Regions from separate parts of the Paraglaciecola sp. L3A3 genome, predicted to be linked through region 2. Evidence: predicted binding sites of a transcription regulator. Region 2 holds the regulator's gene; each other region holds the start of a gene.
What was found. The regulator sigma-54, encoded in region 2, starts transcription at its own class of promoters, with help from an activator protein. The targets are predictions, from matches to a motif close to GTTGGCACGNNNNTNGNNT.
Positions count from the first base shown of each region.

Region 1: the regulator sigma-54 is predicted to act here: its motif matches at 3,036-3,054, upstream of GQR87_RS20140 (hemerythrin domain-containing protein).
Region 3: the regulator sigma-54 is predicted to act here: its motif matches at 1,921-1,939, upstream of GQR87_RS17275 (CsbD family protein).

Region 1 covers NZ_CP047023.1:4,855,645-4,861,347, reverse strand. The annotation lists gene GQR87_RS20160 (ABC transporter permease) at 1-180, opposite strand, end outside; gene GQR87_RS20155 (efflux RND transporter periplasmic adaptor subunit) at 167-1,375, opposite strand; gene GQR87_RS20150 (DUF1840 domain-containing protein) at 1,676-1,987, shown strand; gene GQR87_RS20145 (BON domain-containing protein) at 2,155-2,706, opposite strand; gene GQR87_RS20140 (hemerythrin domain-containing protein) at 3,091-3,522, shown strand; gene GQR87_RS20135 (mechanosensitive ion channel family protein) at 3,627-4,556, shown strand; gene GQR87_RS20130 (hypothetical protein) at 4,718-5,599, shown strand; gene GQR87_RS20125 (diguanylate cyclase) at 5,596-5,703, opposite strand, start outside.
Region 2 covers NZ_CP047023.1:4,629,903-4,635,605, forward strand. The annotation lists gene lptC (LPS export ABC transporter periplasmic protein LptC) at 1-526, shown strand, start outside; gene lptA (lipopolysaccharide transport periplasmic protein LptA) at 489-1,037, shown strand; gene lptB (LPS export ABC transporter ATP-binding protein) at 1,037-1,762, shown strand; gene GQR87_RS19125 (RNA polymerase factor sigma-54) at 1,828-3,315, shown strand; gene hpf (ribosome hibernation promoting factor) at 3,341-3,628, shown strand; gene ptsN (PTS IIA-like nitrogen regulatory protein PtsN) at 3,644-4,087, shown strand; gene rapZ (RNase adapter RapZ) at 4,088-4,933, shown strand; gene GQR87_RS19145 (HPr family phosphocarrier protein) at 4,937-5,212, shown strand; gene mgtE (magnesium transporter) at 5,403-5,703, shown strand, end outside.
Region 3 covers NZ_CP047023.1:4,143,981-4,149,683, reverse strand. The annotation lists gene GQR87_RS17280 (MATE family efflux transporter) at 99-1,487, opposite strand; gene GQR87_RS17275 (CsbD family protein) at 2,033-2,236, shown strand; gene GQR87_RS17270 (YqaA family protein) at 2,361-2,930, shown strand; gene GQR87_RS17265 (hypothetical protein) at 3,604-5,703, shown strand, end outside.

The DNA.
Region 1 (5,703 bases), 230 kb from region 2:
CATGTTATTTTGTAGCCCAAGCATCAGGGCTGTGATAAACACAATAACAGCAGCCCCTACTGAAATGGCGACACTGATTAAAAGCGTTTGCAGTGGGTTGTCTGCCAAAAAACGTAGCGCAATACGCCATTCAATCCATAGGGACTGCCGTAAGTGAGTTATGCCATTAACGAATGACATACTGAACCGGCTCAAAGCTGACACGTGCCCGTTGACCATTAGTTAAACTGTTGCCTTGCACTACAACATCGCCTTCGGCCAAGCCAGAGATGATTTCACTGTGGCTGGTGTTGCGTAAACCCAGTGTTACCTCAACAGTGCTCACTTCTCCATTTTGCCAACGCATCACTTGGGCGTTGTCAGCCGAGACAGATAACAAATAATCGTTGGGTAACACCAAAGTAGATTCACGTTGCGCGGCAATAATATTGGCAGATACCGTCATACCTTGAAGAAATTCAGGACCAACGCCCGCATTATTTTTCTGAATTTTAATATGTACATCGATGGTGCCACGACCGCTATCTACAGCAGGGGCAATAAAATGCACTATGCCTGGCACTGTGATATCTGGCCACGCATCGGCGATTAATTGCACCTGTTGATTTAAACGCACTGGGGCAAAGTTTTTCTCATCAAGTGCGATCACAACTTCTAAGCTGTCGTTAGTTTGGCTATTACAATCTGAGCAATCACTGCGAGCAATTTCGAGTAAGGTTTTTCCAGGTTGTACAAGATCGCCAGGTTCAACATTACGGGTTTGTACCCGACCGTTAAATGGGGCATAAAGCTGTGTTTTTGCAAGCTCGGCTTCGGCACTGGCAATACGTTGCTGTAATAAACGTTCTTCGCTGTTGCCCGCCGCTAAGGCTTGAGTAGCTAGTTTTGCACGGGTCAAGGCGTTTTGAGCACTCTGCTCCAACCTCTGAGCCTGTTCAACTTGTTCAATAGGCACTAAACCTTGGTCGGCTAGTGATTTTCTACGCTTGGCTTCGCGACTAGCCTGCTGTAAATTATCGCGGGCCTCAACTAAAGCTGCCTCAGCTTGCGGGCGACTATTATTTTGTAATTGTTGCAGTAAGGTTTGTGCTTGCGCTAGGCGTGATTGTAGTTCTTTGGGGTTAAGCTCAATGAGTAAATCCCCTTTGTTGACCTGATCACCTTCTCGTACATGGCGAGCTAATACGGTACCGGTAATTTCACTACCAATACGGGCTAATGATTGATAACGCACTTCGCCACTGGCAACAATACGTAGTTCAAGAGGTAACATTTCAACGTTAATAGCCGGCAAAATAGGGCCTCGCCATTTTTGTATACCGATGAAGGAGGCAATACAAATCGAGACTATGACTATTCCATAAATTATGCGCATGTAACCTCGTTTTACTTTGCTTCGTCCATTTGATTTTATCGCTTGGATCCGCTGGTTATTTATATTTGCAGTGGCTTGTTACATTAACGTTGTTAACAGTCACTAACTTTGCCAGATAGAGATATGGTATGGGTTGTTGTGTTAGGGCACAAGGCCAGAGCGAATGTTTTCGATCAAATTACCCATAAAAAATACCTAGGGCCTTCATTAAAGAGGACTTAATGTTGTTGCAGTAAAGTATGTTGTATAGGCGTACACTTACCTTACATTTATTGAGCAACCCTTAAGAGCTAAATCATTATGTTAGTTATTTTTTCTAGTCCGGCCAGTGCCAACATTACTATGTTTGGTGATGTAGCAGTACAATTGCTGAAAATGCTGGGCCATAGCGGTACTGTTCCTAGTGCGATAAGGGCTGAAGATATTCCAGCTGCATTGGCGAGCCTAGAAGCAGCGCTCGGTGTAGCTCAGCAACAACCCGAAGCAGATGAGTCTACAGATGATAACGAAGACGCTCCTTTGGTGAGTCTACATAAACGTGCTTTACCTTTAATCGATATGCTTAAAGCTGCAGCAAAAGACGAAAATAGCGTGCAGTGGGCTAACCAATAGCAATTTTGCATCACGCTGTTGTATTCTGCTTCTAGGTTTACTCTGTGACCAATTCTTTTGCTTTTAAGCTCGAATCTCGTGGTTATATAATGCTCCATGCAGCTTTAATAATGGCAAAAAAAAAGCCCCTTTGGAGAGGGGCTGGGATAAATCTAGATAAATAAATATTAACTTTCTAGCGTTAATTCATCGATGACTCTTTCTACATCGTCTGTGTTTTTAGCTATGGCAATAGCAAGTTGACGTTCTGAGTCGTTGGTTACATAGCCTGCTAGGGTCACTACACCATCATTTACTTCTACTTCAATATCTAAACCACTGACTTCTGATTCAAACAGTAATCTAGTTTTTACTACTGTTTCTACTTTTGAGTCTTTCAGATCTTGCATCATTTCGCTGTCTTGGTTATCTGTTTGCTCAGAGACGATTGTCAGCTTGTTATCTACATCTGTTACTCCGTCTAACGAAGAAACTAATTCTTCGGCAAGAGCTTTGTCGACTGAGGTGTCAACTTTACCGGTTAGAATAACTGTGCCATTTTGTACATCAGTATTGATATCAAACGAATTTAAGTTGCCATTAAATAACAAAGTTGATTCGGCTTTGCCGTCAATCCATGCGTCTTTGGCGCCTTCTTTCCAAGTGTTCTCAGCATTAGCTGTAAAAGATGCTGTACTAATAACAGTGGCGATTAATAGTGAAAGGGTTGTACGTTTCATATTGTTTCTCCTGTTTAAAGTTCACAGAACCTAATGCCAGTTGAATGCCAGTTTTTAAGTTGTTGATATTTATCGGTTTTATTTTTTTTCTGGGGTTGGGGAACTGCTATCCATGTAATCATTACTTATATTATTGTAAAAATTTCATCTTAAGTTGCGACGTTATTACAGTCGGTATAAAAAGCAGTCAGTCGAGGTCTTAATTGTACTGGGCAAAGAATACAATTTGCTCTGTAATTATTTCATGCAAGCAATGAATGAGCTTTTTCTAATAATCATCTAATTTCATTTTTAAGCTTTAAAACAATTACTTACATGGTTTTTATCAATCTGGTACATAACTGGCTTTAAGTCTATGGAATTCATTTACTAAAGAGGTTAAGTATGGATATTTTCACTGCTCTTCGTAGCGACCATGACAAACAAAGATTTTTAATGAAGATTTTAGTGGATACATCGGGTGATTCAGCTAGCCGTCGAGATTTTTTCGCTGAGTTAAAAATACAACTTGCTGATCATGCCACGGCTGAAGAAAGATATTTTTATGCACCATTACTCAAGTCAGACAATACTGTTCAACTGACCCGACATGGTATAGCTGAACATCATGAAATAGACGAATTAGTAGAAGATTTAGAACAAACGGCAATGACCGCACCAGAATGGTTAAAAACCATGAAGGCTTTACAACATAAAGTGCTACATCACATAGATGAAGAAGAGCGAGAGTTTTTCCAACAAGCCGGTAAGGTGTTAAGTCCAACGCAAAAAATTGAGTTGGCTGCTGAATATCAAAAAGAGATGAAAGCTGAATAGTAGGAATACCAGCCAAGTGTTCACAGCACTTGGCTGGTGTGCTGTTAATAGAGAATGCAAGTAGACGCTTACTTTAGATAGAAGTGATTGTATAAGGATCTGGCATGGAGATAATTAAATTAGACAAATTCTTAAGTTTAATTGATGAGAAGTTACAAACTTGGTTAGAGGCCAGTATTAAACATTTGCCAAATTTTGTGGTGGCAATTGTCATTATTATAGTGTTTTCAATTATCGCTAGGTTTGTTGCTAAAACTGCCGGTCAAATTTTCCGTAAAACCTTAGATTCAAAACAAATTGCTTCACTTTTGGCATCTATTGTTAGGGTTTGTATCTTAGCTGCAGGTCTTTTTGTTGCATTAGATTTTTTAGGTTTGTCTGGCACAGTTACATCGTTATTGGCGGGTGCTGGTATTGTTGGCTTAGCCATAGGTTTTGCGTTTCAAGATATGACCGAAAACTTCATTGCAGGTATTGCAATGGGGATCAGGAAGCCATTTCAGATAGGTGATGTGATTAAAACCGACAAGGTGTTTGGTACCGTTAAAACCATTAATCTCCGTAACACTTTGGTTGAAACATTTTTTGGTCAGCTAGAAATAGTGCCGAACAAAATTTTATTTAGAAACATTTTGACTAACTTCACCACTACTCATATTAGACGTGTAGAGGTTCCCGTAGGTATTTCTTATGCCGACGACCCTCAAAAGGCCGCTGATGTGATCGTTGAGGCAATTAACCAATGTGATTTTGTGATTAAAAAAGAAGAAACCGCAGTTTTTGCTGAAAGTTTTGCTGATAGTAGTATCAATTTATTAGTCTGGTTTTGGATTGATTACCCAGGCGAACCGGGCTTTATGCAAGCTAGGCATGATGCAGTGATTACTGTTAAACAAGCTTTAGCTGAAGCAGATATACTGATCCCGTTCCCAATACGTACCTTAGACTTTGCCGCCAAAGGTGGCGAAAAACTAAACGCTATGTTACAACCTGTAGATAAAACGAATAGTGAGTCCCAAGTAAAAGAAACTTAATATATTTTAAATTTGGAGGTTCTATGAGTTCAATAATAAACATTTTGATAATGGCTGGGCTAGTGATTTTTGTTATCTTCGTGGCTGGAATAATAATGGCTAAGAAGCATAATTCAAAAGATGACTAAGCACTAAAGCTGGTTACTTTTTCAGGGACGACAATGAAAACTAAAATTGTTCAGCAGTATAAATTGCCAATTGGTATGCTTAACATACTTGCTCTATCTGGCGATAAATGTGTCGGCGTTGGTGTTAATCATAACTTTGAAAATAAGCTAGTGGTAATGCAGAATGGGCAGTATCAAATCCTAGACTATGAAATTCCTAAATTAAAAGGCTCTGATATTTATCACAGAACGGCATTATTTAAGACTGACAAGGGTTTTGGCTGTGTTTTCGATAATGTAGTGGTTAAATACTCTTTTGATAATAGCGAATTTGTAGAGTATGTAATTAAAAACATGCCTCCATTAGATAAACAAGGACGACAAACTGGGCCGTTAAAAGCTGTAGTGGTGAATGATGAAAATGACCTATTAGTTTTGCTTGAAGATTATTTTTACAAGTCCAGGGGTAAGATACTCGCTAGATTAAAAATAGGTCCAAAAGTCGCAAGTTATGAACCTTTCTTTTTTGTAATACCGGCTAAAAATCAGAGTATAAATTTTGAATGTTGTGATATTGGATACCAAGACAAAATCCTCTTTCATGTTAATCAATACAACTGGAAATTTAGACCATTTCACAATGACTGTTCGCAACTTTTTGAATTAACAAAAGGTGAAGTTATAGTCATTAATGATTTGAATAAAGGGGCGGGATCTTTTTCATCAGATGGCACACATTTATTGGTAAAAACTTATGTGAAGCCCTTTCGAATTGAATTTTTTAATTTGTCGGGCGTAAAGGATTTTGAAATTAAATTGACACTTAAAAAAGTATTAGGAGATGTAGATAAAGTGTATCTTTCAAATCTTGATAAATTTGGTAATACACTATGGCTTTGCCACGAATCGGATGTTACCGAAGTTGAGCTCTTTTAGGCGTAAAATCTATTTCGTCCAGCTTGTTTGGCTGCATATAAATTTGTGTCAGCTTGTTCCAGTAAACTATTAGGACTCATGTCTTGTTGCTCTTCGCTGAGAGG
Region 2 (5,703 bases):
CGCATTAGCTTTAAGCCTACCCGGCTGGTTACAAAAAGAAGAAATAATCCCCATTTCACAAACAGAAGAAGCTTGGATCCCAAATTATCAAGCCAAAAAAATGCGTAGCACTCTTTACGATAAAACCGGTAAAATCAATCATCAAGTTTTTGCAGAATATATGGAAAACTATGATTTATTAGGATTTACCCTCTTTAAGCAGCCTGAATATTTGCTATTTTCTCAAACCGAACATCCTTGGCAAGTCAATGCACAAGAAGGCACCTTATACGAAGACCAACGTTTACAATTCGAGAACGATGTCGAAATCAAGAGCTTAAATAAAGATGGTTATGTTCAAACCATACGTACCAGTTTTGTAGAAATAAATTTAATTGACAAAACCATGACCTCAGATCAGGCTGTAGAAATTATCGGTCCAAACTATGTCATTAACAGCAACGGCTTTACCGTTAGCCTTGAAACCCAAAAATACGAGTTACTAGATCATGTTAAAACCGTTTACCAGCCATCTTCTCAAGACTAAGTTAGTTCTTGCAATTTTAGTGTCGACATCAGCATTTGCCGGCAAGGAAGACTTTACTCAAACCATCAAAGTTGCCTCTAATTATCAAGAAGGTGATGGCATTAATAAGCAAGCTATATATCGTGGTAATGTTCAAATTAGCCAAGGCAGCCTTGTCGTGACCGCCGATGAAGTCAAAGTAGATGCCAGCCAAGGTGAGGGAAATGAAATATTCATTGCCACAGGCAATCCAGCAGAATATTCTCAGCAGCAGGAAGATGGTAGTAAAGTTACCGCCAAAGCTAAAGAAATCATGTACAGAAGAGATACTCGCTCTTTATCACTTAAAGGTGATGCACAAATCGAACAAAACTCCAGCAGTGTGAAAGGTAATTCGATTATGTTCAACATGGAGCTTGAACAAATCATTGCTCAAGGCAATAATCAAGAAAGTGGTCGGGTTATTACAATTTTCCAACCCGAATCTAAAAACAAAGTTAACAGCGTCAAACAACAGGGATCAAAACCTTAATGGCCGTATTAAAAGCCTCTCATTTAGCCAAGTCTTATAAATCACGACAAGTTGTTAGAGATGTCAGCTTAGAGGTATCCACAGGACAAATTGTTGGCTTGTTAGGGCCAAATGGTGCCGGAAAAACCACAACCTTTTATATGATTGTTGGCTTAGTCCCCCTTGATAAGGGTGAAATATATATTGATCAACAAGCTTTAACTTTACAACCCATGCATGTCCGAGCCCGACAAGGTATCGGTTATTTACCACAAGAAGCCTCTATTTTTAGAAAGCTCACTGTTTATCAGAATTTAATGGCTATATTGCAAACTCGCAAAGAGCTATCCAAAGAACAAAGAGAACAACAGGCTGACTCATTATTGGATGAGTTTAACATTAACCATATTCGCAACAGCTTAGGCATGAGCCTTTCTGGTGGAGAACGCCGCCGTGTAGAAATTGCTCGGGCACTGGCAGCAGATCCTGAGTTTATTCTACTTGACGAACCATTTGCAGGGGTCGACCCTATTTCAGTAAATGATATAAAAAAAATAATTCAACATTTACGAGACCGAGGGATAGGTGTATTAATTACTGACCATAACGTACGTGAAACCTTAGATGTATGCGAAAAAGCTTATATAGTAAGTCACGGTGAACTCATTGCATCTGGTACCTCAGAAGAAGTTTTAAGTGATCAACGTGTAAGAGATGTATACCTTGGTGAGCAATTCAGGCTATAGTTAGCCATAAATTGACTCGGCTGATATCAACAACGAATTAAACATAAATTAAACATAAGAAGTAAATGAAACCCTCTTTACAGTTAAAATTTAGCCAACAACTCACAATGACACCTCAGTTGCAGCAAGCGATTAAGCTCCTGCAACTGTCTACACTTGACTTACAAACAGAGATCCAAGAGGCACTTGATTCAAACCCTCTATTGGAAGTAGACGAGCAATTTGATAGTGCTGGTGATAAAGCTTTAGAAACCAATCATGATGCCAATGGCGCAAATGACGCTTCAGAGGTCAATGTCGACAATATTGACTCAGGCGATGCTTTACAAAACAACGATATTCCAGAAGACTTACCATTAGATAGCACTTGGGATGAATATTTAAGTGCTTCATCTGCCCCAGCGCCTTCACCTGTTAGCAGTTCTGGCCCGTCACATGATGACGACCAAATTTTCCAAGGTGAGACCACTGACAATATTCAAGACCATTTACTTTGGCAAGTGCGCCTGACCCATTTCAGCGATAACGATCAAGCCATAGCTATCGCCATTATTGATTCTATTGATGAAGGTGGTTATTTAACCATCAGCACAGAAGAAGTATTGGCCAGCATGGACGATGAAGAAATTGAGTTAGATGAAGTAGAAGTGGTACTTAAACGTATTCAAATGCTCGATCCAATCGGCTCTGGCGCCAGAAGCGCACAAGAATGCCTACTGATTCAATTAAAACAGTTTGCAGCTGAAACTCCATGGCTAGCAGAAGCCAAAATGTTAATTACCGACTATTGTGATCTGATTGGTAGTAAAGATTATCGTACCTTAATGCGTAAAACTCGTCTAAAAGAAGAAGAGTTACGAGAAGCCATGCGTTTACTACAAACGCTCAACCCTCGTCCGGGTACGGCTATCGTTACTGGAGAACCAGAATACGTTATTCCAGATGTATCGGTAAGCAAAAAAAATGGTCGCTGGGCCGTTGAACTTAACCCAGACAGTTTGCCAAAGCTGAACGTAAATCAGCAATATGCAGCCATGAGTAAAAGTGTCAAAAACAGTTCTGATAGCCAATTTATTCGTTCTCATTTACAAGAAGCCAAATGGTTTATTAAAAGTGTTGAGAGTCGGAACGAAACCTTATTAAAAGTATCTAATTGTATAGTACAACAACAAATGGGATTTTTTGAACACGGTCCCGAAATGATGAAACCTATGGTGTTAAATGATGTGGCAGAAATGGTGGACATGCACGAATCGACTATTTCACGAGTAACCACGCAAAAGTATATGCATACACCTAGAGGTATTTTTGAACTTAAATATTTTTTCTCAAGCCATGTAGCAACAGATGCGGGCGGAGAATGTTCATCAACAGCCATTAGAGCGTTGATCAAAAAGCTGGTCGCAGCTGAAAAGCCAAGTAAACCTTTAAGCGACAGCAAAATTGCACAATTGTTGGCCGACCAAGGTATACAAGTGGCCAGGCGAACAATAGCAAAATACCGGGAATCATTATTGATACCCCCGTCTAACCAACGTAAGAGCCTATTATAGGCGAATTTTAGAAGGAAGAGGCGATATGCAAATTAACCTTACTGGTCATCATGTAGATATTACAGATTCTTTGAGAGACTATGTCGACACTAAATTCACCAAGTTAGAACGACATTTTGATCATATCAACAATGTGCACGTAATTTTAAATGTAGAAAAGCTTAGTCAAAAAGCCGAAGCTACATTACACCTCAGTGGAACGGAGGTGTTCGCAACATCTGAGCATGCAGATATGTATGCAGCAATAGATGGCTTAATCGATAAACTTGATAGACAAGTGATTAGGCATAAGGAAAAAGTCAAACGCCATTAACTATAGAATCCCATAATGGAAATTAAAGACATTCTTCACCCTGACTGCACTTTATGTGCAGTTCAGGGCACTAGTAAAAAAAGAGTACTTGAACTCATTAGCCAAACGGCGTCTCAAGTGATTAGCAACATAGATCAAGCAACCATACTGGCCAGTTTAACCGGCAGAGAAAAAATGGGTAGCACTGGGATTGGCAATGGTATCGCCCTCCCCCATGGTAGATTAAAAGATCTAGAAAATGTCTTAGCCATAGTGGTCACCAGTGAAACACCTATTCCCTATGATGCTATTGACAATCAACCTGTAGATATTTTTATTGCTATTTTAGTGCCAGAAGAAAAAGCATCCGAACACTTAGGTACTTTATCTGCGATTGCCCAAAAATTAACGAACAAAGATACATTACATAGAATTCGCAGTGCAAAAACTAATCAAGAACTATTTGAGGTTATGAGCTAAATGAAACTCATCATTATCAGCGGACGATCAGGCTCAGGTAAATCTGTAGTATTACGAGCATTGGAAGATCTCGGTTACTATTGTGTAGACAATATCCCAGTTAACTTGTTGCCCACTCTGACCCACACAGTGGTAGATGAATACGATCAAGTGGCAGTAAGTATCGACGTAAGAAACTTACCGAAAGACACTAACGAGCTAGTGGAAATTCTCGATTATTTACCTTCTACATGGAATCTAACCATACTTTATCTAGATGCCAGTGATGATATTTTGATTAAACGTTTTAGTGAAACTAGACGTTTACACCCACTGTCTAAACAAAATAAATCGTTGTCTGATGCGATCCAAGCTGAAAGTAAATTATTAGCCCCTATTGCCGAACGGGCTGACCTTTATTTAGATACCGATCAGTTATCAGTTCACCAATTAGCTGAAATAGTACGTGAAAGGATTTTGGGTAAAAAAAGTTCTAGATTAGTATTAGTGTTTGAATCATTTGGTTTTAAATATGGCATTCCCAAAGACGCAGATTACGTATTTGACGCCCGCTTTTTACCTAACCCGCACTGGGAGCCAGATCTCAAACAATTAACAGGTCTCGACAGTCCTGTACAAATATTCTTAGGTTCACAACCTATAGTGACTAAATTTATTTGGCAAATTCAAAATTTAATTTCTACTTGGTTACCCCACTTAGAAAGAAACAATCGTAGTTACGTGACCATAGCAATAGGCTGTACAGGCGGCCAACATAGATCTGTCTATGTCACCGAAATCCTAGCTAAAACGTTTAGTGACTCACATCCAGATGTACAAATTCGCCACCGCGAACTAAATAGGTAAACTATGCCAAGGATTGAAAAAACACTGCTTATTGTCAATAAGCTAGGGTTGCACGCCCGAGCAGCAACACAATTAGTAAAATTAACCACTCAATTTGATGCTGAAATCACCTTATATCAAGGCGATAAACAAGCCTCTGCCAATAGTGTGTTAGGCCTAATGATGTTAGAAAGCCACCAAGGTGAAGAAGTTAAAGTCGTCAGTGAAGGCAAAGATGCCCAAGCAGCCTTGGACGCGGTAGAAAGCCTGATTGTTGATAAGTTTAATGAGGAAGAATAAGAATCTTTAATGTGCTTCGCACACCAAGCATGACTTCGTCACTTATAAGCTGCGCATACTTTTGCTTTTTAACAAAAACTTCAGAAAATTTGTACTGACCTACAGCCGACTATCGATTAAACTATGGGCGTGTATCCAATGCGCTATCATCATTTCATCTTTCTATTAATTGGGTAAATATTTGTAATTCATGCCAGAGACCTTCAAAACTAAAAGCACAAAAAGCCAACTTCATGCTATCGATGATGCACTAGCAGATGATAATACAGGGCTAGTAAAAGACATGCTGCAACAACTGCAGCCTTGTGACATTGCTTTGCTTTTGGAATCAAGTCGTAGCCGTAGTCGTTTAATTTTATGGCCACTAATTGAACCTGATTTATATAGTGATGTATTAGAAGAATTATCTGAAGATGTCCGTAATGGCATCATAGATACAATGTTGCCGGAGAAAATCACAGACGCCCTCGAAGAGATGGACACTGATGATT
Region 3 (5,703 bases), 490 kb from region 2:
AATAGATTTGATAGAAACAAGCATCTACTAAAGTATTAGTTCTACCTAATTTATTTCTTTACAACTCTTTGCCATTTATAGTCGATTGAAACATGAAGCTATTTTGTTTGACTGGCCAGTTGTTCTGCTTTACGTTGTTCTCGCGCACTGACATGGGAATTTTGCCAATGGCCTTGTCGCCACCTATACAAATAGAAAACAGCCCGAACTGTTTCGTCTAATATTGCAGAAGCCATAATGCCGTATATTCCCCAGCCTAATGTAAATGCCATAAAATAAGCAACAGGCAGAGCAACTAACCAAGTAAATAATGGACCCACAATCGAAATTAAATAGCCATCACCTGTGGCTCTTAATACTCCTCCCACCATGATATTTATGGTACGAGGCGGCTCTGAAAGTGCCGCCAGTAAAAACATCCACATTGCCGCGCCAAGAACTACTTCATTGTCGGAATACATATTCATGATTGGTTGATGTAACGCGAAAAGAATAACCACCACTGCGCCAGAGCCCCAAAGGGCGACTTTTAAACTTTGTTTCATTTGTTGTATGGCTTGGTCGTATTGATGGGCTCCGACTTTTTGACAAATCAATACTTCGGTAGCCATGCGTAAAGCGACACTGGTTATTAAACCCAGCATAAAAGTATTGAAGGTATACACTTTGGCCGCAAGAGCTGCAGCGCCTAAACTGGCTGCCATGCCGTTTAGCACTATCATATTGATATCAAAAGACAGGGGTTCAATTAAATTAGGTACAGCGATACGACCTATGTTTTTTGAGGCGTTTTTAAATTCTTGTTTTATATTCAGCCAATGCAATTCTAGTTTTAAACGTAAGAATACCGCCAAGCCACTGACAATTACTCCCATAGAAGAACCCACTACACTAGCCCAAGCGACACCTTCGATGCCCATTTTGGGGAACCCCAACAAGCCAAATATGACAATGGCATTGCCAGTAACATTTGCCACAAAGTAGACAATATTGGCGTACATATTCCATTGTGGTTTTCCATACAGATTAAGTACTGATTGAAAAATACCTTTAAACGCCCACACCACCATCAACCAACACATAATACTCATATAAATATTGGCGTTTTTTTGTATTTGCCCCGGTAGACCCATTAATTCGGTTATATAGGGAGTCGCCCAAGACAATAAAGCGGTAAGTAATAAACTGCTGCACAATGCCCAAACAGCGTAAGTGCCGATAGTGGCATTGGTACGAGCGAGATTGCCTGCCCCTAAGCGCTGACTTGCTACTGCTGCCCCAGCAAAAATAGTGGCCCACAACATATTGCCGCAAAAAAACAAAACAGGTGCCATTGCCCCAGCGGCAGATGCCGCCGAGTCACTAATTCGACTGAGGAAAAAAGTGTCTAATAGTGGCACACTAAATTGTAGGCTCTGCTCGACCAACATAGGTCGGCTCATACCCCATAAGCCTTTTTTCTGAGCTGCTGTAGTTTCTTCTGACATAAGTAAAATACTTCTAAATAATGGCGTGTTTGTAGGTAGTTGCTAATACCGAGAAAGAAAAATCGATAAAGGGTTAAACCTTAACTAAGCCGCTATTTTAGTCTAACTAGCGCAAAATTTAAGTTACTAATTACAGTTAGCTAGTTATCAATATTATCGAAAGCAGACTAGGCAAAGAAAAGTAGAGTGGATTCAAATAAAGCAGCTTGTGGCAGCAAAAGCCAGTGTTAAAGAAACACATAAAAGAATGAGGGCGGCCTAAATTCCTGCAATGACGATGTGTAAAAGGGTATACATCCTCATTCTTGATAAAACTTTTAAGATGACTTTAAAGGACGGTATAAATTGCATGTCAGTCTGTAAAAACTACAGACTAAGTTCTTCACTATTCATATTGTTTTTAATAAAATCCTTATTTATCAGTTGTTTATATGTTGGCATGGGAATGGCTTTAGCTTAGATGCAGTATCAATTAGGAGCATCACAAGTCTAGAGTGAATAGACCGAAGGTGCTGTAAATCTCACTAATATATCTAAGAGGAATTATGATGAATAAAGAAATTGCAAAAGGAAAATGGCATCAGTTGAGCGGCTCAATCCAAGAAAAGTGGGGAGAGTTAAGCAATGATGAGATTACTCAGATAGAAGGAAAATTCGATAAATTTTACGGTAAAATGCAAGAAAAATACGGCATGAGTAAAGAAGAGGCTCAACGAGCTTTCGATGGGCTAAGCCAGCCAAGCATCTAACTGGCCAATCATTTAGCTTGCTAGCGCTGCTAAGTGTTTGCAGCTTAAATATGCCAAGACTTTGGGGATCTCACCCCAAAGTCTCAGTTAGCTTAATGACAGTCTAAGCAGCTGTAAGGTTCGTATGATCAATTATTTACAAACAAAAACGAAAGAACTTATCGATTCGCCCAAGTTATATGCAGTGCTATTTATTAGCTCATTTCTAGAATCGATAATTGTGCCGATCCCTTTAGAAACAATGTTAATTCCACTAATGCAAGCCCGGCGCAAGAAAATGTGGCTATTAGCATTTTGGGCAACAGTAGGTTGTATTCTTGGTGCGATAGTGGGTTATTCGCTAGGTTATTTTCTATTTGAAAAATTTACCGAACAAATTGCCAGTTGGTTTTCTGACCCGCAGCAATTAGAGCAAGTCACCAGCCAAATGCAAGATAAGGGCTTTCTGTATGTGTTGTCTATTGGCCTTTTACCTATACCTTTTCAAATAGCCATGTTAGCTGCGGGAGCGGCTAAGTACTCCTTTGGTATGTTTATATTAGCTACATTCATCGCTCGATCTGTGCGTTATTTTGGCTTGGCTTTGTTAGTGCTAATAGTAGGTAATCAAGCAGAAGCATTATTTAAAAAATATAAACTACACACAAGTATCGCTATCACACTATTGGTAGTGGTTATTTGGTTGGTCCTTTGAATGGCAAATATTAAGGTAGACAGCGCACCGTAAAGCAGAATCAATTAACCTGAACTCGGCTTATCCCGAAGCTCAGGTTAACTATTAGAAAACCCTAAATCGAAAGTGACCCGTGTAGTAGATAACTCTTTTTGGCTTTTAAGCATATAGGCAGCATGTTCTAAATGACAGTAGTTTAAAAACTCTATGGGGCTAGTGCTCGTTAACTGTTGGCAGTAAAGGCTAAATTTAAATGCGCTTGCTCTGTGTTGCTCGAACTCAAAAGAGCGCTGGCTATTTTTTAATAAAAAGATTCATTCAAGCGCCTTAATTAAGCGCATGTAAACTCTCGCTGAGTGTACCTTTATCAATGCGCATTGGTCTTAGGTCTTGATCTTCAATATGCCACATATCAACAAAGCCATCATAATTCCAAAGTGTGTTATTGAAATAATGAACTTTATTATGCATGGATTTGCTTCTAGGGCATAAGAAAATTGGCTGCCATCACTTTCAACTGTTTTGCTTGGTATTTTTCTTTCTTAGGAAATCGCATTAATATTGTCTACATGTTTTTTGTTAACAATGTTGTTGTTAATGTTATCTTTGTGTAACTTTTATCCAAAACAATAATGGCACGACTCAACAAGCGTAAGCAATTGACTTGTTTTTCGGGGCCGAAAGAGGTGACTTAATGAATGTTTTAAGCAATAAATCTTTGCTGTCTGTTGTCCTAGCTGTCAGCCTAGGTGTAGCTATTAGTGCTTGTGGAGGAGGGGGCAGTGATTCAACACCCTCTGAGAATCCCAGCCTAGCGCCTGATCCAGACCCGACTCCTGCCCCGGATCCAGACCCCACTCCCATGGGTAAACAGGTGGATATCAATTTTGACACTAAGCATAGTGTAGGCGGTATCGATACGTTCGATCGTCAAAAGTTTATTACTATTCATTCCAGTTCGAGCGAGAATGACTGGGGTGAAAATGATGGTCATACTCAAAATGCGCCTAATGACGATCCCAATTTAATGGTTAATTTTGTGACTGATAATGATGTTTATTTTGGTCGTGTAACAGGTTCAATCGGTTGGGCGTTAAGAAATGTAAGTGAAGACCCCACTAAATCAGGTTTTGTGGATGAAGCTTCGGCAACCACTGTTGGTGGCAATTTCCGTTGGACTTACGCAAATAGTAGTGCCAAGAAGTATGCTGATGCTCGACTTCCTGAAATACAGGCTCGTTCATTGGATATGATCCAAGGTGGACAACAACATCCTTATTGGCCAGAAGGTACACCAATCAATCCATTAGCTGGTGATCCTTGGGCATTTTCTCAAGCGGATACTGATGAAGAGCCTTTAGGTACAGCAACCGGACATTACATGGGCCAGTATTTGTCTAAGTTCTTCAAGAATAATGACAGTGAATCTTGGGAGGCTAAACCTAAATATTTCGAAATCATGAACGAACCTTTGTATGACTTAACCACGGTTCGAGATCCCAGTGATCCTAAATATGTGGAGCCAGCCACGGCATTTAAATTTCACAATACCACCAAAAATGAAATCCGTAAGATAGCTGAAAACGATGATATTCAAGTCGGTGGATACACAGTTGCCTTTCCTGATTTTGATAAAGACAACTTTCAACGTTGGTACGATAGAGACAAACAATTTATTGATATCTCTGGTGACAGTATGGACTTCTACTCCATTCATTTGTATGACTTCCCATGTTTAGGGAATACCGAAAAATATCGTAAAGGCAGTAATGTAGAAGCCACTATGGACATGATGGAACACTATAGTCGTATCACTGTTGGCGAAATGAAACCTTATGTGATTTCTGAATACGGTGCGGCGAGTCATTGTGTTAGAAATCAAGGATGGAGCCCAAGAAAAGACACCTATGTATTGCGGGCCACTAACTCATTGTTAATGAGCTTTATGGAACGTCCAGATGTGATTGCTAAGACAATACCGTTTATTGTTGTGAAAGCAGAATGGGGACGTACCGATGTGCCTTATGGTCCACGATTAATGGTACAAAAGTTTGAACGTAGTGGTGTCGACACTGAAACTCAGTGGGTCTACTCTGACTTGGTTTTATTTTATAACCTCTGGTCTGAAGTGAGAGGAACCCGTATTGATACTTGGTCTTCTGATTTAGATATTTTGGTTGATGCGTATGTGGACGGCGATGATGCTTATATCATTCTCAATAACTTAGAATTTGATGATGCCGAAGTGAATTTAAATGCCATGGGCATTGATACCGCCAATATCAGCGCGGTAAACATTAAACACTTGCGGACCACAGACGATACGCAAGAAGCTTCTTCTATTGAGTTGACCGATTTATCTTCATTGCCAGACGCCGTCACCCTAGATGGTGAGGGTACTATGGTAATCAAGGTGACTTACAATACTGATTTCACTATTGATCAAACTAGCGAAGAAACCAAATATTATGCCGCTGATTACATACATGACATCACAGCGAATACCGATATCACCTATAACATTAATGGTGTCAGCAAAGGTGATAATGGCGAAGCAATTTTACGTTTAGCTATTGGCCGTGAGCATGGTCAATCTTTAATGCCAACAGTGACTGTGAATGGTATAGAAGTCACGGTTCCGGAAGATTTCAGGGGATATGACCAAGAGACAGGTAAAGTTTATCCAGGTAGAGATAACTTTTTTGGCACCATTGAAATTCCAGTGGCCTATAGTGATTTACAGACTGACAACAGCATTAAAGTGCAGTTTAGTGATACAGGTGGTCACCTAGCA